One region of the Actinomadura rugatobispora genome, then DNA from elsewhere that is predicted to be linked to it. Evidence: riboswitches for the same ligand, from Rfam matches in the RefSeq annotation. Region 1 holds a riboswitch; each other region holds the start of a gene.
The links. A riboswitch is a leader RNA that binds a small molecule or an ion and turns the genes downstream of it on or off. The one in region 1 is predicted to bind cobalamin.
Positions count from the first base shown of each region.

Region 2: another riboswitch for cobalamin. It lies ahead of cobN (cobaltochelatase subunit CobN); the one in region 1 lies ahead of ACZ466_RS19950 (ribonucleoside-diphosphate reductase subunit alpha).
Region 3: another riboswitch for cobalamin. It lies ahead of ACZ466_RS32735 (CbtB domain-containing protein); the one in region 1 lies ahead of ACZ466_RS19950 (ribonucleoside-diphosphate reductase subunit alpha).

Region 1 is NZ_AP029191.1:4,532,136-4,542,334, forward strand. Features, by position in the region: gene ACZ466_RS19910 (AMP-binding protein) at 1-352, opposite strand, end outside; gene ACZ466_RS19915 (AMP-binding protein) at 433-2,121, opposite strand; gene ACZ466_RS19920 (TetR/AcrR family transcriptional regulator) at 2,272-2,907, opposite strand; gene ACZ466_RS19925 (MFS transporter) at 2,983-4,362, shown strand; gene ACZ466_RS19930 (group II truncated hemoglobin) at 4,344-5,111, opposite strand; gene ACZ466_RS19935 (copper resistance CopC family protein) at 5,224-5,811, opposite strand; gene ACZ466_RS19940 (YcnI family copper-binding membrane protein) at 5,808-6,536, opposite strand; gene ACZ466_RS19945 (MFS transporter) at 6,645-7,262, opposite strand; cobalamin riboswitch at 7,369-7,637, shown strand; gene ACZ466_RS19950 (ribonucleoside-diphosphate reductase subunit alpha) at 7,745-10,126, shown strand; gene ACZ466_RS19955 (ribonucleotide-diphosphate reductase subunit beta) at 10,123-10,199, shown strand, end outside.
Region 2 is NZ_AP029191.1:2,065,230-2,075,428, forward strand. Features, by position in the region: gene ACZ466_RS08620 (cytidine deaminase) at 1-703, shown strand, start outside; gene cobN (cobaltochelatase subunit CobN) at 708-4,376, opposite strand; cobalamin riboswitch at 4,414-4,585, opposite strand; gene ACZ466_RS08630 (Asp23/Gls24 family envelope stress response protein) at 4,614-5,513, opposite strand; gene ACZ466_RS08635 (general stress protein) at 5,633-6,112, shown strand; gene ACZ466_RS08640 (serine/threonine-protein kinase) at 6,376-7,356, shown strand; gene ACZ466_RS08645 (tetratricopeptide repeat protein) at 7,316-8,965, shown strand; gene ACZ466_RS08650 (hypothetical protein) at 8,987-9,181, shown strand; gene ACZ466_RS08655 (hypothetical protein) at 9,202-10,065, shown strand.
Region 3 is NZ_AP029191.1:7,320,265-7,330,463, forward strand. Features, by position in the region: gene serA (phosphoglycerate dehydrogenase) at 1-691, shown strand, start outside; gene ACZ466_RS32725 ((2Fe-2S)-binding protein) at 1,129-1,842, shown strand; gene ACZ466_RS32730 (CbtA family protein) at 2,002-2,775, opposite strand; gene ACZ466_RS32735 (CbtB domain-containing protein) at 2,792-3,031, opposite strand; cobalamin riboswitch at 3,063-3,247, opposite strand; gene ACZ466_RS32740 (AAA family ATPase) at 3,550-6,165, shown strand; gene ACZ466_RS32745 (LuxR C-terminal-related transcriptional regulator) at 6,193-8,802, opposite strand; gene ACZ466_RS32750 (hypothetical protein) at 8,879-9,499, opposite strand; gene ACZ466_RS32755 (3-isopropylmalate dehydrogenase) at 9,694-10,199, shown strand, end outside.

The sequences.
Region 1 (10,199 bases):
GCGTCCGCACCCCCGACTGGTTCAGCACGAACTCCAGCTCGTGCACCCGGTAGGCGGGGTTGATGTTGACCAGGATCGCCCCGATCCGGGCGGTCGCGTACTGGACGAACACCCACTCGGCGCAGTTGGGCGCCCAGATCCCGACCCGGTCGCCCTTGGCCACGCCCAGCTCCAGCAGCCCCAGCGCGACCGAGTCGACCTCGGCGGCGAGCTGCTCGTACGTCCAGCGCCGCCCGGTGGCGTACTCGACCAGCGCGTCCCGGTCACCGAACGCGGCGGCGGTGCGGGCGAAGTTCGCGCCGATGGTGTCGCCCAGCAGCGGCCTGCCCGACGTGCCCGACGCATAGGCCAATTCCGTCGACGAGCCGCCTGTGGGGGGACGACCCCCCACACCCCCCGGAAAGGCAGCCGCGCCGCCCTCGCTTCGCTCGGTCATCGCAGGTCCTCCTCCCGGAACTCGCCTTCCGGGCGGGTGGTGGGGTCGGGATGCTTGTCCACCTCGCTCGCGCGCAGCTCCACCCGCCGGATCTTGCCGGAGATCGTCTTGGGCAGGGTGCCGAACTCCAGCAGCCGGATCCGCTTGAACGCCGACAGCTGCGCCCGGCTGTGCTCGAAGATCGCCGCCGCGGTCTCGGCCGTGGGCTCCCAGCCGGCGGCCAGGGTGACGTACGCCTTGGGCACCGCGAGCCGCACCGGGTCCGGCGACGGGACGACCGCGGCCTCGGCCACGGCCTCGTGCTCGATCAGCACGCTCTCCAGCTCGAACGGGGAGATCTTGTAGTCGGACGCCTTGAAGACGTCGTCGGCGCGGCCCACGTAGGTGATGTAGCCGTCGGCGTCCAGCGAGCCGATGTCGCCGGTGTGGTAGCGGCCCCCGGCCATCGCCTCGGCGGTGCGCTCCTCGTCGCCGTGGTAGCCGGTCATCAGCCCGAGCGGGCGGTGGTCGTCGTTGAGGTCGACGCAGATCTCGCCCTCCTCGGCGGGCTCCCCGGACACCGGGTCCACCAGCGTGATCCGGTAGCCGGGCACGGGACGTCCCATCGAGCCGGGCTTGACCCGCTGGCCCGGCGAGTTGGCGATCTGCACGGTCGTCTCGGTCTGCCCGAAGCCGTCCCGGATCGTCACGCCCCACGCGTCGCGGACCCGTTCGATGACCTCCGGGTTCAGCGGCTCCCCGGCCGCGACGACCTCGCGGGGCGGGGTGGCCAGCCGGGTCAGGTCGGCCTGGATCAGCATCCGCCACACGGTGGGCGGGGCGCAGAAGCTGGTGACGCCGCAGCGTTCCAGCTCGTTCAGCAGGCGGTCGGCGTCGAAGCGGGTGTAGTTGAAGATGAAGACGCACGCCTCGGCGTTCCAGGGGGCGAAGACGTTGCTCCAGGCGTGCTTGGCCCAGCCGGCCGACGAGATGTTGAGGTGGACGTCCCCCGGGCGCAGCCCGATCCAGTACATCGTCGACAGGTGGCCCACGGGGTAGCTCGCGTGCGTGTGCTCCACCAGTTTGGGACGGGCCGTGGTGCCCGAGGTGAAGTACAGCAGGAGCGTGTCGCTGGAGAAGGTGATCCCGTACGGGGTGAAGGCGGTGTCGGCGTCGTACGCCTCGTCGTAGCGCAGCCACCCCTCGACCTCCGGGCCGACCGCGATGCGCGTGTAGTCGCCGGGGATGTCGGCGAACTTGTGGGCGGCGTCGGATCCGGCCACGACGTGGCGGGCCCGTCCCCTGGTCAGCCGGTCGCGCAGGTCCGCGGTCCCGAGGAGCGGGGTGGTCGGGATCAGGACGGCGCCCAGCTTCATGGCGGCCAGGATCGTCTCCCACAGCTCGACCTGGTTGCCGAGCATGAGGATGACGCGGTCGCCGCGGCGCACCCCGGCGGCGCGCAGCCGGTTGGCGACCTGGCTGGAGCGCCGGGAGACGTCGGCGAAGGTGTAGCGGGCCTCCGACCCGTCCTCCTCCACGATCCACAGCGCGGGCCGGTCGTTGTCCTCGGCGATCTTGTCGAACCAGTCGAGCGCCCAGTTGAACCCGGTCAGCACCGGCCAGCGGAACTTCTCGTACGCCGTCGCGTAGTCGTCGCGATGGGCGAGCAAGAAGTCGCGGGCCGCACGAAACTCCACTGCCGCCATGTGACTCCTCCTCGTAGCCGGACAGCCACCCCGTCAGAAGGATCGTTGGTCAAGCTCCGACCCGGCACCACCCCCGAAGGGGGGTAGTCGCGGGGTGCCTGCGAGCCCGCCTCGCTCCTGATGCGCTCTTCCTTACCCCTGGGCGCCGTTTTATGAGTCCGGCGCGGGGGGCGAGACGAAGGTGGAGCGGAGGAGGCGGGCCATGTGGTCGCCGACCTGTGCGGGGGTCCAGCCGCGTTCGACGAGGAGGGTCTCGCTGACGCCGTTGGAGATGAGGGCGAGGAGCATGTCGGCGGCGGTGTCGACCGTCCAGCCGGGGGCGAGCACCCCCTCGTCGTGGAGGCGGCGGACGAGGGCGCGGTTGGTCTCGTACCGCCAGTACATCGCGGTCTCCCAGTGCCGGGCGGCGTCGGGGTCGGTGGGGGCGACGCGCTCGACGGCGCGGGCGACGGCGAGGATGCGGGGCATGTACGCGGCGTGCCGCCGCGCGAACTCCTCCAGCGCGGTGACGGCGTCGGGCGCGTCGCCGACCGGGGCGAACCGGCCCTGGATGTCCTCGGCCTCGTTGACGTGGTCGAACAGCGCGCTGATCAGGTCGGCGCGGGACGCGAAGTGCAGGTAGACGGCGCGGCGGGTGACCCCGGCGCGCTCGGCGACGGCGGCCATGGTGGCGGCGGTGACGCCCTCGGTCTCGACGATCTCCCGGGCGGCGGCCAGCAGCGCGGCGCGGGAGCGGCGGCCGCGCGCGTTCCGGGGCTCCTCGATCGGCTTGACCATGCCGGACATGCTTCCAGACTGCCCCTGCCCGTTGAAGCAAGTGCACATGCTGTGTAGTTTTTAAGTGCACATGGTGTGTAGTTGATGAGGGGGCTCGGCATGGACGACGGGCGGCGGCCGCGCAATCGCTGGTGGCTGGTGGCGGGGACGGCGCTGGTCGTCTTCATGGCGACGCTCGACACCAGCGTCGTCGCGGTCGCGCTTCCGGCCATGGAACGCGACTTCGGCGTGCGCACCGCCGCGACCGAATGGGTCGTCCTGGGCTACCTGCTGCCCCTGGTCGCCCTCACCCTCCCGGCCGGGCGGTGGCTGGACGGGGCGGGCGCGCGCTCGGCGCTCGTCCTCGCCGTCGCCGGATTCACCGCGAGCAGCCTGGCGGCCGGGGCGGCGCCCGCCCTCGCCGTGCTGGTCGCGGCGCGGATCGCGCAGGGCGCGTGCGCCGGGGTGCTCTTCGCCCTCATCCCGATGATCTCGACCCGGGCGGTCCGGCCGGAGTACGCCGGACGGGCATCGGCGCTGGTCATGACGCTCGGACCGCTGGGCGCGGTCAGCGGACCGGCGGCGGGCGGGCTGATCGCCGGCACCTGGGGCTGGCCGTGGATCTTCTACCTGAACGCCCCGATCGGCCTGCTGGTCATCGCGATCGCGCTGGTCCAGATGCCGCCGGACGCGACGCCGCCGCGCCGTCCGGACCGCTCGTTCGCGGGCGAGACCGCGCTGCTGGGCGCCGCGACCGGCGCGCTGCTGCTCGGCCTGTCGCTCGGCGCGAGCCACGGGCCGGGGTGGCTCGGCCTGGCCGGGCTGGCGGTGCCGCCCGCGCTGGCGTGGTGGCGGAGCGCCGCGAGCGCGCCGTTCCGGGACCTGACGCGCGCCCCGGGCCTGCCGGGACCGGTGGCGCTGGTGCTGCTGAACGCGCTCGCGATCTCCATGGTGGAGTTCCTCGCGCCGTTCTACCTCCAGCGGGTGCTGGGCCTGCCGGCGGCGGCGGCCGGGGCGGCGATCCTGGCGTTCCCCGCCGGGATGGTGCTCGCGGGCCCGGTCGGCGGCCTGCTCGGGGACCGCTGGGGCGCCGCCCGGACGACGCTGCTCGGCCTGGTCGTCACCACGCTGGGCACGCTGCTGCTCGTCCCGCTGGACGGCGGCTGGCGCCCGGCCGACCTGAGCTGGCGGCTGGCCGTGGCCGGGATCGGCACCGGGCTGTTCGCCGGGCCCAACTTCGCGATGATCATGTCGCGGGCGCCGGGCGCGCTGGCGGGGACGGCGGGCGCGGCGCAGAGCCTGGCCCGCCAGCTCGGCTTCGCGGTCGGGCCCGCGCTGGCCACCGCCTCGTGGGCGCTGTCGGGGTACGCGCTGCCGGGCATGCGCTGGGGCATGGCCGTCGCCGCATGCGCCGGAACGGCCGGGATCATCGTGCTCTGGCGGACGCGGCTCGACTCCAGCGACGCTCAGCTCTGGGGGATGTAGGGCGGCGCGACGCCCCAGCCCCAGCGCGGCACCGGGGCCTGCATGGGCGGCGTCGCGCCCGGCTGGGAGTTGGCCAGGGCGATCCGCGTGCCCCACTCGATGTAGCCGGAGAACGCGGCACGGAACTCGGGGTCGCCGGGCAGGCCGACCTCGTCGGCGGCGTCCATCAGCAGGCTCACCCAGCGGCGGCGCTGCGGCTCGCCGATGCCCTTGCCGAGATGCTGGACGACCATGTGGTGGTAGCCGCCGCGCTCGCCGCTGTAGCGGGCGGGGCCGCCGAAGACCTCGGCCAGCCACATCGCCACGTACTCGGGGTGGCCCGGGTCCATGCCCGCGAAGAGCGGGCCGATGAGGTCGTCCTTGAGCACCCGCGCGTAGAACACGTCGGTGAGCCGCGCGAACGCCTCGGCTCCGCCCGCCCACTCGTACAGGCTCGGTACGGAGGCGCCGGTGCCGCGCACGGCGGTGCGCTCGTAGTGGCGCATCTCCTCGATCCGCTGCACGTACGGGCGGATCTCGGCGAAGAAGGACTGGAAGTGCTCCCCGCCCCGGAAGCCCTGCAGATGGTCGTCCGCCGAGGTCCAGGCGATCCGCAGGACGTACCACTCGGGTTCGTCCACGCAGCGGGAGAGTTCGTAGTCGACGCACTGCGGGGCGGCCGACAGCGGCTCGGCGGCGCGCGCGTACGCGGCCTCGAAGTCCGCGGCGTCGGCCTGGTCGATGCGGTAGCGGATGTACTCGACGATCATCGCGATCCCCATCTCGCTCGGCTCGGGTGATCACGGTATTGGAGCCGTCGTCGCCGCCGCGATCGGTTGGCCGGAGCCGGAACCGCGCGGTGCCGCGCGGTTCCGGCTTGCCTCAGTCCTGGCTCGGGCGGCGGGCCCAGGCCACGCCACCGACCACCAGGACCACCAGCAGTCCCCCCACGCCGATCCACACCCATCCGGACGAGGAGCCGCCCGACTCCTCCTGCCCGGCGGCGTTGCTCGGGGACGGCGAGGACGCGGCGGGCGTCGCGGGGGCGCCCGCGTTCCCGGCCGGGGCCTGCCCTTGCCCCTGGCCCTCGGCGGCCGTCGAGCCCTTCACGGTGAACTTGAGCGTGCCCGTGACCGGGTGCCCGTCGGCGGACACCACCCGCCAGCCGACCGTGTACGTGCCGTTGGGCAGCGTGCCGTTCACCGGCTGGGTGACCGTGTCGCCGACCGCCTTCGCGGGCCCGTTCTCGTGCCGGGAGCCGCCCGGACCGGTCAGCACGACCCGGGGCAGCCGGATCGTCTCGGTGTAGGTCAGCGTGATCTCACCGGGCGGCGCGATCTCCGCGCCCGACTTCGGGTCGGACGACTTCAGGGCGGTGTGCGCGGACGCGGGCGCCGCGCCCAGCGTCAGCGTCGCCGCCGCGAGCGCGCCCGCCAGCCCGGTGCGGAGCAGAGTGGGACGGATGGTCATGCGTGCCTCCTTGCACGGGTGAGTCCGAAGGCGCCGACGCCGAGGCCCGCGATCCCGACCGCGAGGCCCAGGCCGCCGAGGAGGCGGGCGGTGCCGTCGGCGGAGTCGTCGCCGGCCAGGACGGCGCGCGCGGGCTGGGCGGTGATCAGCGCGGCGCCGGCCGGGCCGGCCGGGGCGCCCTTCGGGGTGAGCTTGAGTTCCGGCGCGGGGTGCTCCGGTTCGTTCTGGCCGCTGCCGGGATCCTGGTCCCACTTCACGACCTCGTCGCTGGAGTAGGTCTGCTCGGCCTTGAACAGCACCCGCTCCGCGTTGGACGGCAGCGGCCCCATCGAGACGTCGAACTCCTCGAACCGCCCGGCGCCGATCTTCCCGCCGGACCAGGTGATCCGGGAGACGGCCTCGGTCAGCTCGCCGCCCTCGATCTTGACGGGGGCCGCGAGCTTCGCCTTCTCGACCTTGACCGTCCAGCCGGGCACCTGGCGCACCGACACGTGCTCGATCGGGTGGCCGGCGGGCATGTCGATCACCAGCTTGACGGTCTCGGCGTCGTCGCGCTCGTTCGGCACCCGGAAGGACACCTTGGCGAACGAGCCCTGCTCGGCGGTGCGGGGGTTGGCGGTGACGTGCGCGGCGGCGCCGGTGGCCAGGCCGGTCACCGACACGGCGGTCAGGGCCGCGACCGCCGCGGATCTGCGGACGGCACGGGAATGGGCGCGCATGGGCATGGGAAGTCTCCGATCGGGCGTTCGAGACGTACGGGAAAGCCGGGCGCGCCGAGAGGCGGCGTGCCCGGTGGCGTACGGCGCTCGTCCGCCGGCCGTCCCTACCCGGGGTCAGCCGTGCGCGAGCGCCCTCGAACGCCGGGGCGGGCCCCGCCGTACGACCTGGTGCCGGAGAACGCCACCGGCGGAGGCGGCCGGGACGACCGCCCTCACCACCGGGGTACGGGGCGCGGGCGCCGCCGGTTCGGCGCCGAGCAGCGCCAGCAGGACCCGCAACGGCCGCCCGGCCAGCACCATGACGCGCCGGGCCAGCGTCCAGGCGGCCCGTTCGCCGCGCCGCAGCCACCAGGCCGAGACGACGGCCGCGACCACGTGCGCGAGGGTCATCGCCAAGCTCGACTCGTGCCCGGGGAGGGACGCGACCGCGTGGTGCCGTTCCACCGCCGCCGGATCGGCGGGCAGGGGCGGGGCGGTGGCCGCCGCGTACAGGCTGTGCAGCGCGAACTGGCCGCCCAGAAGCCCGCCCAGGATCGTGGCCAGCGAGCGCTCGTGGCCCGCCAGCGCCAGTGTCACCGCCAGCACCCCGCCGAATCCGGCCGCGATCGCCCAGAGCGGGACCGCGGCGGTGGAGGTCAGGGTGTGTCCCAGGGTCGCCAGCGTGACGCAGACGGCGGCGAAGGCGACCGCCCGCGAGGTCCGGAAGAGCGGATGCGGCGGGTGCGGGGACATGGCCCGCCCATCGTCCCACTCCCGGTGCGCGATCTCTATACCTCCCCCCGGGTAGCGCCCAACACGCCCAACATATGGGGTTGTCGCAAGATCGATCGACTAGATGTAGGGTCTTGCCCGTGCTGGTTCGCCCGGCGCCGCCGAGCGGCGCGGGCGTCGTAAGAGGGAACCCGGTGCGGGGCGCCGCACGCCATCGGCGCCGCCAATTCCGGGACTGCCCCGCAGCGGTGAGCGGGAACGACCGCCGTCATCGGCACTGGCGCGCCCACCCCCAGGTGGCGCGCCGGGAAGCGACGGCCACTAGGTCACGGACTCCGGACGACCGGAGGCGTGGTGCCCGCGAGTCCGAAGACCTGCCCGCACCGATGTTCGTCCAGGCCTCGCGGGAGGGCCGGTGGACGGGCACGGCGCGCCGCCGTGCTCCCGTTCGCGTGCGCGCCCCCCGGCGAGGCGAGCAGCTCGCGAGGGAGAGAGCAGAACACGTGACACAGCACGTCATCGCACCGCCCGCCCGTCCCCTGAACGACGACCGCGCCCGGTGGGCCGCGGAGGTGGAGCGGGCCTGCGCGGGCCTGCCCGGGGCCGACCCGGAACGGGTCCTGGCGGCCGTACGCGGCGACGCCGGGCACCGCGACCAGGCGATCGCCGAGGCCGCCGCCCTGGTCGCCGCCGAACCCGCCTACTCCAAGGTCGCCGCCCGCCTGCTCGGCCTGAAGATCGCCGACGAGGCCGCGGCGGAAGGGGTGCGGACCTTCTCCGAGTCGATCGCGGCCACGCACGCCCAGGGCCTGCTGGCCGACGCGTCCGCCGCGTTCGTCGCCGCCCGCGCCGCCGAGCTGGACGCGCTGATCGACGAGTCCGCCGACGACCGCTTCGAGTACTTCGGGCTCCGCACCCTCTACGACCGCTACCTGCTGCGGCACCCGAGCACCCGCCGCGTCCTGGAACGACCCCAGCACTTCCTGCTCCGCGTCGCCTGCGGCCTCGCATGCGACGAAGTCGCTCCGGGGGGCGTGGGGGGTCGTCCCCCCTCGGGCGAGCACGTCGATGGCACCGCCGAGGCCGCCGAACTGTACGGGCTGCTCAGCACCCTGTCGTACCTGCCCAGCTCCCCCACCCTGTTCAACTCCGCCGCCGCCCGCCCCCAGCTGTCGTCGTGCTTCCTGCTCGACTCGCCCCGCGACGAGCTGGAGTCGATCTACGAGCGGTACGGGCAGGTCGCGCGGCTCAGCAAGTACGCGGGCGGCATCGGCGTCTCCTGGACGCGGATCCGCTCCCGCGGGTCGCTGATCCGCGGCACCAACGGGCACTCCAACGGGATCGTCCCGTGGCTGCGCACCCTCGACGCCTCCGTCGCCGCCGTCAACCAGGGCGGCCGCCGCAAGGGCGCCGCCTGCGTCTACCTGGAGCCCTGGCACGCCGACGTCGAGGAGTTCCTGGAGCTGCGCGACAACACCGGCGAGGACGCCCGCCGCACCCACAACCTCAACCTCGCCAACTGGATCCCCGACGAGTTCATGCGCCGGGTCGAGGCCGACGGGACCTGGTCGCTGTTCGACCCCAAGGAGGTGCCCGAGCTCACCGACCTGTGGGGCGAGGACTTCGACGCCGCGTACCGGCGCGCCGAGGAGGAGGGCCGGTACGTGCGGCGGGTCCCCGCGCGCCGCCTCTACGGGCGCATGATGCGGACGCTCGCCGAGACCGGCAACGGCTGGATGACCTTCAAGGACGCCGCCAACCGGGCCTGCAACCAGACCGCCGAGCCGGACCGCGTCGTCCACCTGTCCAACCTGTGCACCGAGATCCTGGAGGTGACCGGCGGCGACGAGACCGCCGTGTGCAACCTCGGCTCGGTCAACCTCGCCGCGCACCTCGTGCGGGGGCGTGGGGGTCGCCCCCCACACGGCAGCAGCCCGGACGGGGTGGACTGGGAGCGGCTGCGGTCCACCGTCCGCACCGCCGTCCGCTTCCTGGACCGCACGATCGACCGCGGCTTCTACCCGACCCCGGAGGCCGCGGACGCCAACCGGCGGTGGCGGCCGGTCGGGCTGGGCGTGATGGGGCTGGCGGACGTGTTCTTCACGCTGCGGCTGCCGTTCGACTCGGCCGAGGCGCTGGAGCTGTCCACCCGGATCGCCGAGGAGATCGCGCTGGCGGCCTACGGGGCGTCCGCCGACCTGGCGGCCGAGAACGGGCCGCTGCCCGCGTACGCGAGCACCCGCACCGCGCGCGGCACGCTCCACCCGGACCACTTCCCGGACGCGTCGCCGTCCCGCGCCGCCGAGTGGGACGCGCTGCGGGCCCGGGTCGCCGAGGTCGGGCTGCGCAACTCGCTGCTGATCGCGATCGCGCCGACCGCCACGATCGCGTCCATCGCGGGCTGCTACGAGTGCATCGAGCCGCAGGTGTCCAACCTGTTCAAGCGCGAGACGCTGTCGGGCGAGTTCCTCCAGATCAACGGCTACCTGGTGAAGGACCTCAAACAGCTGGGCCTGTGGACGCCCGCCGTCCGGGACGCCATCAAGCGCTCCAACGGGTCGGTCCAGGGGATCGTCGACCTTCCCGAGGAACTCCGCACCCTCTACAGGACCGCCTGGGAACTCCCCCAGAAGTCCCTCATCGACCTTGCCGCGGCCCGCACGCCCTACATCGACCAGAGCCAGTCGCTGAACCTCTTCATGGAGACGCCCACCATAGGCAAGCTCTCCTCGATGTACGCCTACGCATGGCGCAGCGGCCTGAAAACGACCTACTACCTGCGTTCGCGCCCCGCGACCCGCATCACCCAGACAACGGTCACCGCCCCCGAGGAAGCAGTCATGTGCTCCCTGGAGAACCCCGAGACCTGCGAGGCGTGCCAGTGACGCTCCTGGACCCGGGCATGGACCTCACCCTCCGGCCCATGCGCTACCCCGACTTCTACGAGCGCTACCGCGC
Region 2 (10,199 bases), 2.5 Mb from region 1:
CACGTTCAAGGGTGCCGAGCTGGCCCTGGACGACCTGGACGGCCTGGGCACGTTCCTCGAGGTGGAGTTTCCCAGAGAGACCGCAGGCGACCGGACGCTGCACGAAACGGTGGCAGGGCTGCAGGCGCTCGGCGTGTCGCTCACCACGCCGGCACCCCCTTACGGCGACCAGATCAACGCGGCGATCGAGCAACGGGAGGAGTTCGCACACGAGCACGACCGCCGCATGCGCGAACTGCTCACCGAACTCGGCGGTGACCCGGCGGTCGCCGTGTTGACGAAGACGCACGCGACGCGGTCGGCACCGTCCGGCCCCCGGGAGAACTACGAGCGGGCGCTGAGGAACCGGGGGATGTCGTACTGCCGGTACTCCTCGTACCCGGTCGGCGCGGTGGCCGTCGCCGCCGACGGGCGGATCTTCGATGGCTGCAGCGTCGAGAACGGCTCGTTCGGCCTGACGATATGTGCGGAGAGGGCGGCGTTGACCGCGGCGGTGCTCGGGGGATCCGCGAGCACCGCCGGCCGCGAGATCACCGCCATCGTGGTCGCCGGTCCCGACGGGCGCTCCTGCTCGCCCTGCGGAGCGTGCCGCCAGTTCATCGCCGAACTCGCGCCGGACGCGGACGTCACCTTCTGGTGGGAAGGCGAACTGGTCACGGTGAGCGCCCGCGACCTCATGCCCATGGGCTACGTATACGAGTGACCCGTCAGTCCTCTGCTTCGAGGTCGCCCTCCAGTTCCAGGTACTGGGCGCGGAGGCGGTTCAGGACGTCCGGGTCCGGCTCGGCCCACAGGCGGCGCTCGGCGGCCTCGAGGAGGCGTTCGGTGATGCCGCGCAGCGCCCACGGGTTGGACTGCTCCATGAACTCCCGGGTCTCGTCGTCGAAGACGTACTCCTCGGCGAGGCTCTGGTACATCCAGTCGTCCACGACCCCGGCGGTCGCGTCGTACCCGAACAGGTAGTCGACGGTGGCGGCGAGTTCGAACGCGCCCTTGTAGCCGTGCCGCCGCATCGCCGCGATCCAGCGCGGGTTCACCACGCGCGCCCGGAACACGCGGTGCGTCTCCTCGGCGAGGGTGCGGGTCTTCACCTGGTCGGGCAACGCCGAGTCGCCGACGTAGGCGGCGGGGCTCTTCCCGGTGAGGGAGCGGACCATCGCGACCATGCCGCCGTGGTACTGGAAGTAGTCGTCGGAGTCGACGATGTCGTGCTCGCGGGTGTCCTGGTTCTTGGCCGCGACCGCGATGCGGCGGAACGAGGACTCCATGTCGGCGCGGGCCTCGCGCCCGTCCAGGCCCCGGCCGTAGGCGTAGCCGCCCCACACCGCGTACACCTCGGCCAGGTCGGAGTCGTCGCGCCAGTTGCGGGCGTCGATCAGCGGCAGCAGCCCGGCGCCGTACGCGCCCGGCTTGGACCCGAAGATCCGGGACGTCGCGCGCCGCCAGTCGCCGTGCCGGGCGTGGTCCTCGGCCGCGTGCCGCCGCAGGTGGTTGGCCTCGGGCGGCTCCTCCAGATCGGCGACGGCCGTGATCGCGTCGTCGATCAGCGCGATGACGTGCGGGAACGCGTCGCGGAAGAAGCCGGAGATGCGGACGGTGACATCGATCCGTGGCCGTCCCAGCTCCTCGGCCGGGACGATCTCGAACCCGGTGACCCGGCGCGAGGCGTCGTCCCAGACCGGGCGGCAGCCGATCAGCGCCAGCACCTCGGCGATGTCGTCGCCCTGCGTCCGCATCGCGGAGGTGCCCCAGACGGTCAGGCCGACGCTGGACGGATACTCCCCGGTGTCCTCCAGGTGCCGGGCGATCAGCGAGTCGGCGAGGGCGACGCCGACCTCCCACGAGTTGCGGGACGGGATCGCCTTCGGGTCGACCGAGTAGAAGTTCCGGCCGGTCGGCAGCACGTTCACCAGGCCCCGGGTCGGGGACCCGGACGGCCCGGCGGGCACGTACCCGCCGTCGAGCGCGTGCAGCACCGCGCCGATCTCCCCGGACGTGGCGTCCAGCCGCGGCACCACCTCCGCCGCGCCGAACTCCAGCAGCCGCACCACGTCCGGGATCTCCCGCCCGAACACGCCGTCGCAGACGGTCTTGGCGCCCGCGACGTCCCAGCCCGCGGCCTCCATGCCCTCGACCAGCGTGCGCGCGAGCCGCTCCAGGAGGTCGACGGCGTCGGAGGCGGTGCGGGCGGGGCCGTCGGCGAGGGCGGTCAGCGCGGACAGGTCGGCCTCGACCCGGCGGCCCGGGTCGGCCAGCAGCGCCTTCTCGTCCAAGCCGAACTCGGCGGCCAGCACCGCGCGCAGCCCCGGCATCGCGCCCGCGACCCCGCCCCACACCTGCGCCGCCCGCAACACGGCCAGCACCAGGTTGACGCGCGCCTCGTCCACCGGCCGCCGCCCCAGGATGTGCAGGCCGTCGCGGATCTGCACGTCCTTGATCTCGCACAGGTACCCGTCGATGTGCAGGATGAAGTCATCGAACTGCGACTCGTCCGGCATCTCGTCCTGGTGCAGGTCGTGGTGCAGCTGGGCGGCCTGCACCAGCGTCCAGATCTGCGCCCGGACGGCCGGGAGCTTGCCCGGATCGAGGTCGGCGACGGTGGCGTACTCGTCCAGCAACTGCTCCAGCTTGGCCAGGTCGCCGTACGACTCGGCGCGCGCCATCGGCGGCACCAGGTGGTCGACGACGGTGGCGTGGCCGCGCCGCTTGGCCTGCGTGCCCTCCCCGGGGTCGTTCACGATGAACGGGTAGATCAGCGGCAGGTCGCCGAGGACGGCGTCGGGGGCGCAGCCGTCCGACAGCCCGAGGCCCTTGCCGGGCAGCCACTCCAGCGTGCCGTGCTTGCCCAGGTGGACGACCGCGTCCGCGCCGAACTCCTCGTCCAGCCAGCGGTAGGCGGCCAGGTAGTGGTGCGACGGCGGCAGGTCGGGGTCGTGGTAGATCGCCACCGGGTTCTCGCCGAAGCCCCGCGGCGGCTGGATCATCAGGATCACGTTCCCGAACCGCAGCGAGGCGAGCACGATGTCCTCGCCGTCCACGTACAGCTCGCCGGGCGGCTCGCCCCAGTGCTCCCGGACGCCCTCGCGCAGCGGCCCCGGCAGCGCCTCGAACCAGGACCGGTAGTCCTCAAGCCGGACCCGCGACGGTGCCTGGCTCAACTGCTCCTCGGTGAGCCACTCCACGTCGTGGCCCCCGGCCGCGATCAGCCGGTGGATCAGCGGGTCGCCGTCGTCGGGGTCGCGCCACAGCTCGTCGTCGCCGCCCAGGTCGTACCCGGCGGCGGCCATCTCCCGCAGCAGCCCGACCGCGGACACGGGCGTGTCCAGCCCGACCGCGTTCCCGACCCGCGAATGCTTGGTCGGATAGGACGACAGGACGACCGCGACCCGCTTCTCCCCGTTCGGCCGGTGCCGGAGCCGGGCGTGCCGCACCGCGATCCCCGCCACCCGGTCCGCCCGCCCCGGATCGGCCACGTACACGGGAACGCCGTCCGGGCCCTCCTCCTTGAACGAGAACGGCACCGAGATCAACCGGCCGTCGAACTCGGGAATCGCGACCTGCATGGCCGCGTCCATCGGCGTCAGCGCCCCGTCCGACGCCTCCCACACCGCCCGGCTGGAGGTCAGGCACAGCCCCTGGACGACCGGCACGTCCAGCCCGGCCAGCGCGCCCGCGTCCCAGGAGTCCTCGTCACCGCCCGCCGACGCGTCCGCCGCGACCGCGCCGCCCCCGGCCAGGACGGTCGCGACCAGCGCGTCCGCCCGTCCCAGCAGCTCCAGCAACCCCTCCTCCGCACCCCGCAGCGACCCGCAGAAGACCGGCAGCGCGTTGGCTCCCCGCGCCTCGATGCGCTCGCACAGCACGTCCACGAAGGCCGTGTTCCCCGACAGCTCGTGCGCCCGGTAGAAGACGACCCCCACCGTCGGGCGGCCCGGCTCCACCCTGGGCTCGCCGTGCAAACCGTACGATGGCATCGGAACCGGCGGCGCGAACCCCTCACCCGTCAGCAGCACCGTGTCGCTGAGGAAACGGGCCAGTTCCCGCAGGTTGGTGACACCGCCCTCGCGCAGGTAGTCCAGCGCCTCCGCCGCCACTCCGGCCGGGACGGTCGACAGCGCCATCAGCTCGGCGTCCGGATCGGCCTCCCCGCCCAGCAGCACCAGCGGCAGGCCCAGCCCGCGCAGCCGCTCCACGCCCTCCGGCCAGGTCTTGCGCCCGCCCAGCAGCCGCACGACGGCGACGTCGGCGCCCTCGGCCAGGGCCGCGAGCTCGTCGAGCCCGATCCGGACCGGATTGGCGGTCACATATCCCGCGTCCGCCGCCCGCGCGGCGAGAAGTTCGGTGTCGGCCGTGGACAGCAGCAGGGCACGCATCATCGGCAAGCCTCCCCCGGGGTCTCCGCGCCCCGGCTCGGTGAAGAGGTCGGCGACGGCACGGAGTCTCCTGGCTCCCGGATCGGCGTCCTCCCCCGGCCTTCCAGCGTCTCCGCCGTGGCCCTGAGCGAGAGAGGACTCCCCGGTCACAGTTGCGGGACAGCTCCGGATTCACACCGGATTCCTCACCCGCCGTCGCCCGCCATCGTAGCCCGCGCCCCATATGCGAAGTCAGCACCCCTAGGCGCGGGCCCGCTGCTTCTCCCGGACGCGCCGGAACACATGATCGAGGCCGCGCCGCTCCTCGAAGTACACCCCGAGCAGGTAGGGCTGCCAGCCGCCGTCCCGGTGCGGCACATGCAATGGGTGCACCTCGCGCTGGGGGTCCGCACCCAGTTCCTCCAGGCAGCCGCCGCACAGCGGGCGGGGCCGGGCCTCCTGGCCGTACACCGCGGTCGCGGGTCCGTGCAGGGGGTTCAGCCAGCAGAACGGCACGTTCCCGTCCACGGGGACGCCGGTGTCCAGCACCATCCGCGCCACCCGGCACAGCACGACCGCCACGAAATGATCCGGCCAACCGCCCGTGTACGCGACCGCCCGGGGTGCCAGCTCCTTCGTGATCGTGTCGGCCGCCTCCAGGCACGCGACCGCCTGCTCCCGCGCGGGCCCGCCGGGAACCCCGGCCTCCAGCCGCTCCCGCAACGCGTTTCGCTCCTCCTTGAACCGCCCGCGCAGCTCCCCGGAGCCCAGCTTCTCGAACGGGCTGTACGGGGTCTTTCCTCGCACCACCATGACGATCTTGCGCAGCACCCACAGCAGGATGATCATCAGCACGCCGAGCACGACCCCGACGATGATCGCCCCGTCCCGCAGGCCGGTCCAGAACGGCTCCTCCAGGAGCGCGGCGCCCTCCGTCGCCTGGAGATGCAGCATGAACCCGGCCAGGCCCACCGCGATCAGGACGACCGCCAAGCCGACCATCCCGCCGTACCAGGTGCCCCGCACCTCATCGGTCCGCTCGGTGGCGAACCCGCGCCGCCACACCGGGACGTACCCCGCCACCAAGGCGATCAGCAGCGGCACCCCGCCCACCGCGACCCCGGCGAACCGCCGGTACGACTCCAACTCCTGCGCGTCCAACGCCCGTCACTCCCCGATGTCGCGCCGCCCTGGACCGCAGGCTACGCGCCTGGACGATCAAGGAGGGACAAGACCGCCCGAACAGGTGCGTCCGGGAAATCCCTGGGTAGGGGGACGGCATGTCCACCCAAGCGGTCCCTCCCGCGACCGACCGTCCGGTCGTCGGGTCCTACGGCAAGTACGAGGGCGCTCAGCGAGCGGTCGACTTCCTGTCCGACGAGAAGTTCCCGGTCGAACGAACGGCGATCATCGGCTCCGACCTGAAGATGGTCGAGACCGTCCTGGGCCGCCTCACCAAGGGCCGCGCCGCCCTCGCCGGCGCGGGCAGCGGCGCCTGGTTCGGCCTACTGGTCGGCCTCCTGCTCACCCTGTTCACCGCCAACCACAGCGACGTGTTCGGGCTGCTGCTCGGCGGCGTCCTGTTCGGCGCCGTCTTCGGGGCGGTCTTCGGCTTCATCGCCCACGCCGTCACCGGCGGCCGCCGCGACTTCACCTCCCGCAGCCAGATCGTCGCCGGCCGCTACGACGTCGTCGCCGACGCCGAGGTCGCCGAGGACGCCAAGAACATGCTCATCAAGCTCGCCTGGCGCGAAGACTGACCGGACGCGATCCCACGACGGCCGAGCACCCTCCGACCTGTGAATTCCTGGGGAATTGCGGTTCCGGGGCAGGATCGTTGGATTGTCCGCTTGCTCCCGGGTCCCCATCCGCTGACCACCGTTCCGATTCTCCGCACGGCTCGAACCGGTTGACCGCCTACTTTGCGGCTCGTCGTGGCTTTTGGGCTCCTGGGCCGTAGGTTGGGGTCGGGTCTTTGGCGGTTTGGAGCCGTTGCCAGCGGATGTGGGCCGGAGGTTGCGGGTTGCTGGTTGAGGGTGCCGTGGTGGCGGACCGGTATCGGGTGGCCGAGCTGCTGGGTGAGGGCGCCATGGGCCAGGTGTGGCGAGGCGAGGACCTCCGGCTGGACCGGCCGGTGGCGGTCAAGGTGCTGCAACCGCATCTGATGCACGGCTCCCTCCGGGAGCAGGCGCTGGCCCGGTTCGAGCGGGAGGGGCGGGCGGCGGCGCGGCTGGCGCACCGCAACATCGCCGTCGTCCATGACGTCGGCGAGCATGACGGGCTGTCCTATCTGGTGCTGGAGTTCCTGCACGGCCGTGATCTGAAGAGCCTGCTGCGCGACCATCCCGGCGGGCTGCCGATCGAGGATGTGCTGGAGTACGGGGCGCAGGCCGCCGAGGGCCTGGCCGCCGCGCACGCCGCCGGGATCGTTCACCGCGACGTCAAGCCCGCCAACCTCATGCTCAGTGGCGACGGGACGGTGAAGGTCTGCGACTTCGGTATCGCCCGGCTGCACGGCGCCACCACCGGCCTGACCGGCGATGCCAGTATCGGCACCTTGGCCTACATGGCGCCCGAGCAGATCATGGGGCAGCCCGTCGACCACCGCGCCGACCTGTACGCCCTCGGCGCCACCGTGTTCCAGTTGCTGACCGGCCGCCACGTCTTCACCGGCGACGACGCCCGCGCGGTGGTCACCCAGCACCTGGCCGCACCCCCGCCCCCGGCCCGCACGCTGCGCCCCGACACCCCTCCCCAACTGGAGGAGTACCTGCGGAAGCTGCTGGCCAAGGAGCCCGACCAGCGGCCCCCCCGACGCCGCCGCCGTGGCCGCCCGCCTGCACGACCTGTGGCGCCGGCGCACCGACCCGCACCACCCCGACCGCCTCGAGGCCCTGCGAGCACGCGCCGACCAAGCCGAGAGGGAGGGCCGGGCGGGCCGCTACGACACCGCCGTCACCGCCCTGCAGAATCTGCTGACCGACTGTGTTCGAGTACTGGGTGACGATCACCCCGACACCCTGCACACCCGCCACATCCTCGCCCAATGGACGGGGGAGGCCGGGGACGCGGCGGCCGCACGCGACCTGCTCATCGAGTTGCTCCCGAGCTATGAACGGGTGCTCGGCCGCGACCACCCCGACACTCTGGACACTCGCTACCACCTCGCCCAATGGATAGGGGCGGCTGGGGATGCGGTGGCCGCACGCGACCTGTTCGCCCAGCTCCTCACCGATCGCGAACGGGTGCAGGGCTCAGACCACCCCCACACTCTGTACACCCGCCACGGCCTCGCCCAATGGACGGGGGAGGCCGGGGACGCGGTGGCTGCACGTGACCTGTTCGCCCGGCTCCTGACCGATCGCGAACGACTGCAGGGCTCCGACCACCCCGACACCCTCAACATCCGCCACGGCCTCGCCAAGTGGACGGGCAAGGCCGGTGATGCCGCGGCTGCACGCGACCTGCACGCCCAGCTCCTCACCGACCGCGAACGACTGCAAGGCCCCGACCACCCCCACACTCTGAACACTCTCGACGACCTCGCCCACTGGACGAGGGAAGCCGGCGACGAGGCGGCCGCACGCGACCTGTACGCCCGACTCCTCCCAGATCACGAACGAGTACTCGGCCCCGACCACCCCGACACCCTGAACACCCGCCACAACCTCGCCCTCTCGACGTGGGCGGCCGGGAATCCGGCGGCCGCACGCGACCTGCTCGCCCGACTCCTCCCCGATCGCGAACGAGTACTCGGCCCCGACCACCCCCACACCCTGAACACCCGCCACAACCTCGCCGGCTGTATGGGGGATGCCGGGAATGCGGCAGGCGCACGCGACCGGCTTGCCCAACTCCTCCCAGATCGCGAACGGGTGCTCGGCCCCGACCACCCCGACACCCTGGGCAACCGTCACGACCTCGCCCTCTGGACGGGGAAGGCCGGGAATGCGGCAGCCGCACGCGACCTGGACACCAAGCTGCTCCCCGATCGCGAACGAGTCCAGGGCCCCGACCACCCCAGCACCCTGCAAACCCGCCACAACCTCGCCGACTGGACGGGGAAGGCCGGGGACGCGGCGGCCGCACGCGACCTGCACGCCAAGCTGCTCCCCGATCGCGAACGAGTACTCGGCCCCGACCACCCCCACACCCTGCAAACCCGCCTCAACCTCGCCGACTGGACGGGGGAGGCCGGGGACGCGGCGGCCGCACGCGACCTGCTCGCCCGGCTCCTCCCCGATCGCGAACGAGTACTCGGCCCCGACCACCCCGACACCCTGGACGTCCGCCTCGGCCTCGCCGACTGGACGGGGGAGGCCGGGAATGCGGCGACCGCACGCGACCTGCTCGCCCGACTCCTCCCCGATCGCGAACGAATACTCGGCCCCGACCACCCCCACACCCTGGGCACCCGCCTCAACCTCGCCCACTGGACGGGGAAGGCCGGGGACGCGGCGACCGCACGCGACCTGCACGCGGAGTTGCTCCCGCACTATGAACGGGTACTCGGCCCCGACGACCCCGACACCCTGCGAACCCGCCGCAACCTCGCATACTGGACAAGAAGGGCCGAGAATCCCCTCAAACGGTGGAATCTTTTCAATAGATGATCTTGTCCCCGGCATATGGTCGTGGCGTGCATCGCGCAGGACCCCTGGTCAGCCCTCAACGTGCTGCCAGCACCGATATACCGGGTCCTTCAGAAGCGTTACGGTCTCGCGTTCCAGGACGGCCGCCGCCCCTGGCGCCTTCGCGTCGTCGCCGACGCCGAGGTCGCCGAGGACGCCAAGAACCGCCTCATCAAGCTCGCCTGGCGTGAAACCTGATCCCCTCTATCATCCCGCGGATGGAGATCCACATCGTCCCGGACGACCAACTGGCGGACCTGGCCCTGCGGCTGCGCGACTCATCCCCCGGGGACTGGAGCCCCGACGCCCTGCGGAACCGGGGCACCGCCGACGCGCGCTTCCTGGACGGAGAACTCGCCGTCCCGGTCGGAACCGCCGACCCGTCCGCCCTGGCACAGGCGGACTGCTTCCGGCGCGCGGCCCAAGTCCTCAGAAAGGCGCTAGGCCCCGCCTCCACCATCGGAAGCCACGGAGCACCCAACACCTGGGGAAACCCCTACCTGCTCTGGCCCCAGAGCATCGAACTACGCGCCGGCGCCAGCGGCCCGGAACTGGTCCTCACCGACAACTGGCCGAAGCACCAGGGACGGGACGGTTTCATAGCCCACCTCCAGCCGGACGACTCCAGCCCCACCCCCTGGAAGGCGAAGGACTGGGACGTCTTCGAACGCGCCTTCGCCGCCTGGCTCTCGACCGTCTCAGCGGAGCAGCGCGCCCTCGGCCTACCTCTCGTCCCCGCCATCCACGGAGGGCTTCTCCTCGACATCTACCCCCACGAGGATCGGCTCCTGATCGGCGGCGCCGGCTCCGCCGACTTCCCCGCCCTCGGCTGGATCCCCGGGCCCCTCGAAGGGGACGACCCATGGTTCGACTACCCCGAATGGCGCCTCATCGGCGGCGCCATCGGCCACGTGGACGGGGCCGCCCTCGCCGCGACAGCCGTGGCCACCGCCCGTGCCGCAGGCGTGGCCTCCCCGGAAGACCTGAAGATCATGCACGGCACCCAGAACGAGACCCCCGAGGGCGACGAGTACTACATCACCTTCCACGGCCTGGGCATCAACGCCCGCTCGTCCCGTTGATCAGACGCCCTTCCAGCACCGGTACACCGGGTCCTCAAAGAGCGCGACCGTCTCCCGTTCCAGGATCGAGAACAGCACGTCGACGAACGGATGCCGGAGCAGGGGACGCCGACAACCGCGTCGCCCTCACGTCG
Region 3 (10,199 bases), 2.8 Mb from region 1:
GCTGGCGCTGTCCGGCGAGTTCGTGCCGGACGCGGTCAACGTCCAGGGCGGCGCGGTCGCCGAGGACGTCAAGCCCGGCCTGCCGCTGGCCGAGAAGCTGGGCCGGATCTTCACCGCGCTGGCCGGCGGCGTGCCGGTGCGGCTGGACGTGGTGGTCCGCGGCGAGATCGCCGAGCACGACGTCAAGGTGCTGGAGCTGGCCGCGCTCAAGGGCGTGTTCGTGGACGTGATCGAGGAGGCGGTGACGTTCGTCAACGCCCCGCTGCTGGCCCGCGACCGCGGCGTCGAGGTCACCCTCACCACCTCCGACGACAGCCCCGACTGGCGCAACGTGGTCCAGGTGCGCGGCACGATGACCGACGGCTCGGTGGTGTCGGTGTCCGGCACGCTCACCGGCCCCAAGCACACCGAGCGGATCATCGAGGTCAACGGCTACCAGATGGAGCTGGTGCCGACCGAGCACATGGCCTTCTTCGTCTACTCCGACCGTCCCGGCATCGTCGGGGTGGTCGGGCGGCTGCTCGGCGACGCCGGGGTCAACATCGCCAGCATGCAGGTCGGCCGGGACACCAAGGGCGGCCGGGCGCTGATCGCGCTGACCGTCGACTCCGGCATCCCGGTCCAGCTGCTCGACGTGATCAAGAACGAGATCGGCGCCGACACCGGCCGCCGCGTCGACCTGGACGGCTGATCCGATCGGGCACCTCGTCCGCCGCCGTGATCCCGCTCGCCGGGGTCACGGCGTCGTCGTCTCGGCATGTGAGAAGTTCGGCCACGGGTCAGGACAGTGCCGGGGACGGCGGGTACCGTGAAAGCGAGATGCGGCACTTCGTAGTGATCCTTCGCCGCCGCGACGGGGCCCGATAGGCGGGCCAACCCCGTCGCGGAGTCCGGCACTGGCCGTAAGCCCTGTGATCCATCGCCGCTCTTTTCCCGTGAAGCTACGGAGCCTTTCCATGCGCACCCTGAACTCCCACCCCCTGTCCGCCACGCCCGACGACGCCGACGAGGAGGCCGCGCGGGCGCTGCAGACCGCGCTGGACCGCCGCGACAACGGCGGCCGTCCCGCCGGCTGACCCGCGTGTCCCCGCGCCCCGTGTCAGCGCGCCCTGGTGCGATCATGGGGACATGACGGCGGAACCCACCGTGGAACGGGCCGGAGCCCGCGAGGTCGCCTCCGCGCTGGCCGGCGCCGCGGCGCTCGGCCCGTTCTTCGAGATCACCACCGATCCCGCCGAAGAGGCCGACCCGACCTGGCGGCCGCTGCCCGAGCTCGACACCGCTCGGCTGCTCGAGCTCACCGGCGCCTACGCGGACCGGCTCGGCACCGCCGAGCGGCGGGTCGCCGCCTCGATCCTCTTCCAGGGCCTCGCCTCGCGGCTCTGGTCGCCGATGGTCGCGGCCGCGGCGCGCGGGATCGTCCCGGACCTGTCCGGCCTGCACTGGCGCTGGGCGCCCGGCGCGCCGATCGCGCTGTGGCTGGCCGACCCGTCCGGCCACCGGGCCGCGACCCCGGCCGAGGGGGCCGCGCTGGTCCACCGCGAGGTCGTCGAGCGGCAGCTGCGCCCGCTCCGCGCCACCATGCTCGGGTTCGTCCGGCTCGCCGACGGCCTCCTGTGGGGCAACGCCGCCTCCGCCCTCGCCGGGACGCTGCGCGCCGGAACCCTTGACGCCGGGCTGGCCGCGCCGGTGCGCTCCCTCCTCCACGAGCTGTTCGCGCACGAACCCCTCAAGGGCACGGGAACCTTCGACCGGCGCGGCTTCGTCCGGCGCAGCTGCTGCCTCTACTACCGGGTGCCGCCCGGCGGCGAGATGTGCGGCGACTGCGCGCTGTGTTCCTGAGTCCCGGCCTACGGGGCTCGCCTGGCGGCTCGCCCCTTACCGGGCCTTTGGCGAGCGCGGCATCGCTTCGCGATCTGGCCGGTGACGCTCGCCTCCGGCATCGCCTCACCGCCCAGGTAACGCGCTCGCGCGGTGCCTGGGGCCACGTCGAGACAGGGCCTAGGCCGCCGGGACGGGCTCGCCCTCCGCCCGGGACGGCGCGCTCCGCCGGAACGCCCGCTCGGTGAGGGCGCCGAACAGCAGCCCCAGCGTCGCCCACAGCACCACCTGCACGCCCAGCGAGGCGAGCCGGAAGTCCCACAGGACCGCCGCGGGGAAGCCCTCGGCCACCGCGTCGGGACGCGGCGTCAGCCGGAACACCACTGCCACCACCAGCGCGAATCCGGCCGTCGAGGCGATCGCGGCGTTCCACGAGCCCAGCCGCGGCGCCAGCCGGCCGAACACGATCACCGCGGCGACCGTGGCCAGCACGCCCAGCGCCACCATGCCGAAGTACAGCGCCGTGCGCCCCCCGATGGTGTCGGGGTTCCCGACCGCCGGGGGAGTGGGCGGGTACTTCAGGAACGGCACCAGCACGACCGCCGTGAACCCCAGCAGCGCCACCAGGCCGGACGTGGCGCGGGCGCCCGCCGTCCCGATCCGCCCGAGGGCGAAGGCGAACGCGATGGAGAACAGGCCGCCGACCGCCGCCCCGTAGAACGCCATGGCGGTGATCAGCCCGATGGTCTGCTGGACCGTCCGGCTCACCACCTCCTCCTCCGCGTGGCCGCCGTGCCCGGCGCCGTGCGCGGCGTGCTCGGCGGCCGCCTGGGACTCCTCGAACGCGATCGCGTTCGCCACCTGGGGCTCGCCGTAGATCCAGGCGATCAGCAGCCCGGCCGCCGCCGCGACCAGACCGACGATCATGCCGCGGACCAGCAGGGACCTCATCATCAACGGGTCCCCCGCCTCAGTGGCAGGGGAAGCCGAGCAGATGACGGCCGTCGTGGGTGAACTCGTGCACCCAGGTACCGCCGACGAGGGAGGTGGCGCCCTGCTCGGCGCCGACGAAGTAGAGCAGCGCGGCGCCCAGGACCAGCGCGAACACCGCCCAGGGCAGGATCTCGCGGACGGGCACGCGGTGCGGGACGGGAAGGGCGGCCGGAGACGGCGCGGCGGCCTGCGTCGGGGGAACGGCGGGCTGGGCCATTGGGGATCTCCTCACGGGGTGCACTCGCCCCGGTACGGGAGGACGACGGGTCAGTCTCCTGACTCCCAGATCATCGCCTCTCCCGACCTTCCAGCCGGCGGGCCGTGGTCGCGTGCGGGAGAGGCTCCCTGGTCACAGTGGCGGGACCGTCCTGGAATCGCACCAGGTTCCTGCGCACCGTCGCCTCATATGTGAACTTGTCGCCCTGAGGGTCCCCTTTGACCGGGCTCCGCGTCAAGTCTCCGGCTCGCCACGCCGGTGCATGCACGACGTGAAAGAGGGGACACCGTTCGTATCTCCCCCCGCTGGAGATACGGACGATGCCCCCTCCTAAGCCGGCGGCGGTGTGTTTCGGCCGGCCGCCGCCGGGGCGTACAGGTCGCCCGTCCCGGAAGGGCTGGCATGCCGTCCGGGAAAAGCTCCCTATATCGAGGGTCCAACAACGGGAGGCGGGCCACATGAGTAGCCCTTACTCAATTCGCCGCGGGGGCTCCGGCACGGCGACGTACGATCCTGGTGTGCGTACCTCCTGGCCGTTCACCGGCCGTGCGTCGACGCTCGACGAGGTGGGCTCCCTGCTGAACGCGCGGGCCACGCGGGGCGTGGTGGTCGCGGGGGACGCGGGGGTCGGCAAGACCCGCCTGGTGAACGAGGCCCTGGAACGGCTCGAACCCGACCGGTTCACGGTCGTGCGGACCGGCGGCACCAGCGCCAACACCGGCATCCCGTTCGGCGCCTTCGGGCACCTGCTGCCGGTCGAGGACGTCGCGACGACCGTCGTCAACCCCCTGCGCTGGGCCACCGAGGCGCTGCGCGGCCTCGCCGAACCGGCCCCGCTGCTGGTCGCGGTCGACGACGCCCACCTGCTCGATCCCACCTCGGCCGCCCTGGTGCACCATCTCGTCCTGCACCGGGAGGCCCGGGTGCTGGCCACCGTGCGGACCGGCGCCGCCGCCCCCGACCCCGTCACCGCCCTGTGGAAGGACGACCTGGCCCGGCGCCTCGACCTGGTGCCGCTGACGAAGCTGGAGAGCCAGGCCGTTGTGGAGGCCGCGCTCGGCGGGCAGCTCGGCACCCCCACCGCCCGGCGGCTCTACCACAGCACCCGGGGCAACCTGCTGTTCCTGCACGAGCTGGTGCTGTCCGGGCTGGCCGAGGGACGCCTCGCCCAGACCCGCGGCGTCTGGCACTGGGACGGCGATCTGCCGCTGAGCCCCCGGCTGCGCGGGCTGATCGAGACACGGCTGGCCGCCGCCGGCGAGGCCGAGCGCGAGGTCCTGGAGTACGTGGCGCTCGGCGAGCCGATCGGCGCAGCGACGCTGGCCGAGCTGACCTCCGAGGACGCGGTGGAACGGGCCGAGACCCGCAGTCTGGTCGCCTCCTCCGCCACCGGGCGCCGCCTGGAGGTCAGGACCGCGCACCCCCTGTACGGCGAGGTCGCACGGGCCGCCGCGGGCCCCGGACGGGTCCGCGACCGCCTCACCGCGCTCGCCCGGACGCTGGAGGGCACCGGGATGCGCCGGCACGGCGACCTGCTGCGCGTCGCCCTCTGGCACCTGGACGCCGGCGCCCCCGCCGGGCCTGATCTGCTCCTCGCGGCCTGCGGCCAGGCGTTCATGCTGCACGACATGGACCTGGCCCTGCGCTGCGGACGGTCCGCGCTGGCCGCCGGCGTGGACGCCGCCGCGACCGTCCGGATCGCTCCCGTCCTGCTGCTGGCGGGCCGGCACGACGAGGTCGAGGCCCAGCTGTCCAGGGTCGCCGCCGAGCCGATGGACGAGGCCACCCGCACCGGCGTGACCTGCATGCGCTCGTTCAACCTCAGCATGGGCCTGGGCGAGCAGGAGCGGGCCGAGGCCCTGCTGGACGACGCCGCCGCGCACGCCACCGCCCCGGCCTTACGGCAGCAGATCCAGGCGTACCAGGCCGTCGGCCGGGTCTACTCGGCCCGGTTCGCCGAGGCGGAGCCGCAGCTCGCCGAACTGCGCGCCGCCACGGGCGTCCCGCCCGAGGCCGCCGGTCTGGCCGGCGGCGCCGAGGCCCTCCGGCTCGTGTTCACCGGCCGGTTCGACGAGGCCGTCGCCATGGCCGACGAGGCTTTGGACGCCTCGGCCGAATGGCTGGAGCACATGCCCAGCCTCGTGGCGACCTACAGCGACGCCCGCGCCGCAGCCTCCCTCTGGGCCGGCGACCTGGCCGCCGCCGACTCCTACATCGCCTACGGCGAACGCCTGTTCACCGAGGAGCACCTCTCGCCCGTCGCCGCCACGACCTCCCGCACCCTGCGCGTCGAGTGGTGCCTGCTGCGCGGCGACATACGGCGCGCCGTCCGCTGGGCCCACGAGGCCGTCTCCCACGGCACCGGGGCGCTCTGGGCGCTGTCCGGCCACGGCCACGAGATGCTCGCCTACGCCGCGTCCGTCGCCGGGGACGCCGCCACCGCGACCACGGCCGTGCGCAAGGCCCAGCGCCGCCGCATCCCCGGCGGGCGCATCTTCCACTTCCGCGCCGACCTCGGCCGCGCCTGGATCCGCGCCGCCTCCGGCGACGTCGCGGGCGCCGCCGCCATCGCCCTGGACGCCGCCACCCGCTTCGAGGAGCGGACCCTGCGCCCCTACGCGATGTTCGCCCTGCACGACGCCGTCCGCCTCGGCGCCGCCGCCCAGGCCCGCGACCGCCTCGCCGACCTGGCCGAGCACACCGACGGGCCCCTCGTCCGCCTCTGCGCCCGCCACGCCGACGCCGCCGCCAGACAGGACCCCGAAGCGCTCGACGACCTCTCCAAGGCCTTCGCCGACCGGGGCATGACCCTCTACGCCGCCGAAACCGCCGCCGAGGCCGCCCGCGCCCACGAGCGGCACGCCCCCGGCTCCCGCGAGGCCAACGCCGCCGCCACCCGGGCCTGGCTCCTGGCCGGAAACTGCACCGGCGCCCGCACCCCCGCCCTCTCCGGCCTGGCCGCCCCCGAACTCACCACCCGCCAGCTGGAGATCGCCCGCCTCGCCGCCGCCGGGCTCGGCAACCGCGAGATCGCCGAACGCCTCGTCCTGTCCGTCCGCACCGTCGCCAACCACCTCCAGGCCGTCTACGACCGCGTAGGCGTAACCGACGTTTCATTGTGGGGCAAGGAGTGAGGCGGCCGGCGTGGTGCCGGTGGGGTGTCAGGGGTTGGTGAAGAGTCTCGCGAGGGACTCGCGGTCGCTGGTGCCGAGGCGTTCGTAGATCATCACCAGGTGGTTGCCCACGGTGCGGATCGAGATCGACAGGCGGTCGGCGATCTCCCTGTTGCTGAGGCCCTGGGCGGCCAGCCGGGCGATCTCGCGCTGGCGGGACGTGAGCTGCGGCGCGGCCAGGGAGGTCAGCGCGGGGGTCAGCGGGTTGCCGCAGCGTTCGGCGAGCGTCCGGGCGCGGGCGGCGGCCGACCCCTGGGCGGCGGCCTCCGCGGCGTACAGGAGCATGCCCAGCGCCTCGAACGACTCCGAGGCCGTGGCGAGCGCCTTGGCGTCCCGGGCGGCGGCCGCGGTGGCGTGGTGGGCGCACAGAGGGGCCAGGGGGCCGTCCATCTGGGACGCCAGGGCCGTCAGGCGGGCGGCGGCGCGGTCGGCGGCACCCAGGCGGACGGTGTCGTGCAGCGCGAACATCGCGTACCCGCGCAGTCCGCGGGCCTCGGCGTCGTCGGCGGCGGCCAGCGCGGCGGACACCGCCTCGCCGGTCTGACCGCGCGCCGCCAGCACCCACGGGCGGGCCAGGGCCAGGGAGAACTCCACGCCGTGCCAGGCGGGGCGGGCCAGGTCCTCGGCCCGGCGCAGCGCCTCCTCCGCCTCGCCGGCCCGGCCGCGCTGGGCCTCGGCGGAGGCCAGCTCGCCGAAGCACAGCCCGGCGAACATGGCCGAGCGGCCGCCGATCCGGGCCGCGCCGTCCCGGGCCCAGCGCACCGCCTCGGCCAGATCGCCGCGCAGCCGGTGCAGATGGGCCCGCCAGCCGCAGAACGAGGCCTCGACCCGGTTCCACCGGCCGAACTCCTCGACCAGGTCCAGGCCCGCGGCCGTCGCCGCCAGTCCCTCGCCGACCTCGCCGGCGAACAGGTGCGCCACCGTGCGGGCCTGGGCGAGCACGGGCATCACGATCGGGACCTCGTCGCGCCAGCGGGCGCGCTCGTCCATGGACGCCGCGGCGATCGCCACGGCCCGCGCGTGGTCGCCGCCGTAGGCGCCGATGAGGGCCTCGGCCGCGCCGGTCTCCGCGGCGAACGGGGCGGGCGCCGGTTCCAGCTCGCGTGATCGTTCCACCGCGCCGCGGGCGTCGGCGACCCGTCCCGCGGACAGGTCGATCCACGCGCCGAGGGCCAGGACGTGCCGCCGCCACGCCGGGTCCCCGATCGTGGCGGCGGCCTCGGCCAGGACGGCGCGGGCGTCGCCGTCGCGGGCCAGGCCCCAGGCCAGGACCAGCCCGAGCGCGCCCGCGTGCAGGCCCCGCTCGCGATCGTCGAGCAGCCGCCCCGCGACCTCGCCCAGCGCCGTCTCCGCCTCGCCGTCGCGGTCGGCGAAGTGCAGGACGGTGGCCAGCAGCGCGGCGGCCTCGCCCGCGCTGCCCGGACGCCGCTCCGGCCGCGCCAGGTACGCCTCCAGCGCCGCCGCCGCCAGCCGGGCGGCGGGCTCCATGGCCAACCCCGACCAGGCGATCCGGGCCGCCCTCAGCAGCAGGTCGGGGTCGGTGCCGCCGCCCGAGTCCAGCCGCCAGGTGGCCAGCCGCAGCACGTCCTGGCGCCGCCGCAGGCCCGCGCCGTCCACCGCGTCGGCCAGGCGGCGCAGCCGGGTGCGGGTCGCCAGCGGGCCCATCCCGGCCCGCACCGCCTCCCCGTACAGGGGGTGGACGAGCCGCAGCTCCGCCCCGGCGGCCATGACCAGGTCCCGGCCGGTCAGCCTGCCGACCGCCGCCGCGTCGGTGAGATCGTGCAGCAGCGCCTCGTCCAGGGGCTCGCCCAGGGCCAGGTACTCCAGGGCGAGGCGTTCCCGCTCGTCCACGCCGCCGATCCGCGCCTCGATCAGCTCGCGCAGCCGCGGCGTGAGCGTCGGGCCGGGCGCGCAGCGCCACACCCCGCCGCTCTCCTCGAGCATCCCGGCCAGGACCAGCTCCCGCAGGAACAGCGGGTTCCCCCGGGTGACCCGCCACAGCCGCCGGGAGCCCGCGTCCTCGACCTGGCCGCCGACCGCGGCCTCCAGCAGCTGGGCCGTCTGCGCGTGCCCCAGGGGGCCCAGTTCCAGGCGGTGTACGCGGCGTTCGGCCTCGTCGGGGTCCGCGCCCCAGAAGGGGGCGAGGGGGGAGGGGGCGCGCGCCCCGGTACGGGCCGTCGCCAGCAGCCGGGCCGCGCCGCGCTCGAGCAGGTCGGCGATCAGCTCGGCGGAGGCGGGGTCGAGGCTGTGCGCGTCGTCCACGGCCACGACCAGGCGCCGCCCGGCCTCCGGTGCGGCCAGCCGGGGCTCGCCGCCCCGGACGGGACCGGCGGGCAGCAGGTGGGCGAGCGCCCCGTACGGGATCCGCGCCGCGGCCTGCGTCCCCTTCGCCCGGACCACCAGGTTGCGGCCCGGGTCGAGGTCGTCGGCGACCTTGGCGGCCAGCCAGGACTTGCCGACCCCGGCGTCGCCGACCACGACGACCCCGGAGCGGGTGGAGTCGAGCAGCGCCGACCGCACCGCGGCCACCTCGGCCGCCCGGCCGACGAAGGGCCAGCCGCCGGGCCGTGGCGGGGCGGGCGGTTCCGGCTGGCGCATTGCGGCCACGCCCGCATCGTACGAGCCGTCACGGCCCGTGATCCACCGTTACGCGGTTTCCCGGTCAGATCGGCGGTCAGGACGGCGCCCCCACGTACCCCGACACGCGGTGGACGACCGCGCGGTCCGGCCCGGTCAGCAGCGCCGGGTTCTCGCCCGGGAGCAGTTCGGTGGAGTTGACCGCGCGCTCGGCGCGGGCCAGCGCCTCCAGCGAGACCGCCAGGTTGACGACGGCGCAGACGCGGTCCTGCGGGTCCCACAGGGCGACGCCGCGGATGAAGCCCGGGGAGGCGAGCAGGGCCGGGGCGATCCGCTCGCGGTGGGCGAACCGGGCCGACTCCAGCCACTCCTCGTCGTACGGGCCGTCGAAGAACAGGATCACGGCCGCGGCGGCGGGACTGCCGGCGTCGGGCCCCTCGTACTCGCCCTGGACCTGGTAGATCCGGTCGCTCTCCAGGGTGACCGGGCGGGGGTACGGCCGTGCCCGCGCGGTGCGGTCGGCGGCGAGCCGGGCGTCCTCCCGCGTCCGCCACAGGGTGAGCAGCGCGCCCGCCTCGGTGTCCTCGACGGCCGACATCAGGCACAGCCCGGCGAAGCCGGGGTGGCGGGCCACGATCTCCATCAGCTCGCGCTCCACCGGCCCGGCCTCGTCGTGGCAGGGCATGCCCCGGACGGTCTGCAGCCTGGCGTACACCATGATGGGCTTCCCTCCCGCGGAAGCCGTGTCGCCTCCGTCTTCCGAGCCTCCTCCAGGCACCGGCCCGCCCGCCATGAGTAGGGCCTACTCAACAGCGCGGCCGGTGGCCCGAACGGTAGCGGGCGGGCGAGACATGCGTACCGGGATCTGAGACGGATGCTCAGGAACTGAGACGTTTGCAGTAGAGTGCGCGCATGGCATCCCGCAGCATTCACCTGGCCGTCATCCCCGGTGACGGGATCGGTCCCGAGGTGGTCGCCGAGGGGTTGAAGGTCCTCGACGCCGTGGCCCCCTCGTCCGGGCTGGCGTTCGAGCGCACGTCCTACGATCTCGGCGCCGCCCGCTGGCACCGCACCGGCGAGACCCTGCCCGACTCCGTTCTGGAGGAGTTGCGCGGGCAGGACGCGATCCTGCTCGGCGCCGTGGGCGATCCCAGCGTGCCGAGCGGCGTGCTGGAGCGCGGGCTGCTGCTGCGGGCCCGGTTCGAGCTCGACCACTACGTCAACCTGCGTCCGGTGAAGCTGTTCCCGGGCGTGTCCACCCCGCTGGCCGGGGTGACCACGGAGGACGTCGACATGATCGTCGTCCGTGAGGGCACCGAGGGCCCGTACACGGGCGTCGGCGGCGTGCTGCGCAAGGGCACCCCCCACGAGGTCGCCACCCAGGAGAGCGTCAACACCGCCTTCGGGGTCGAGCGGGT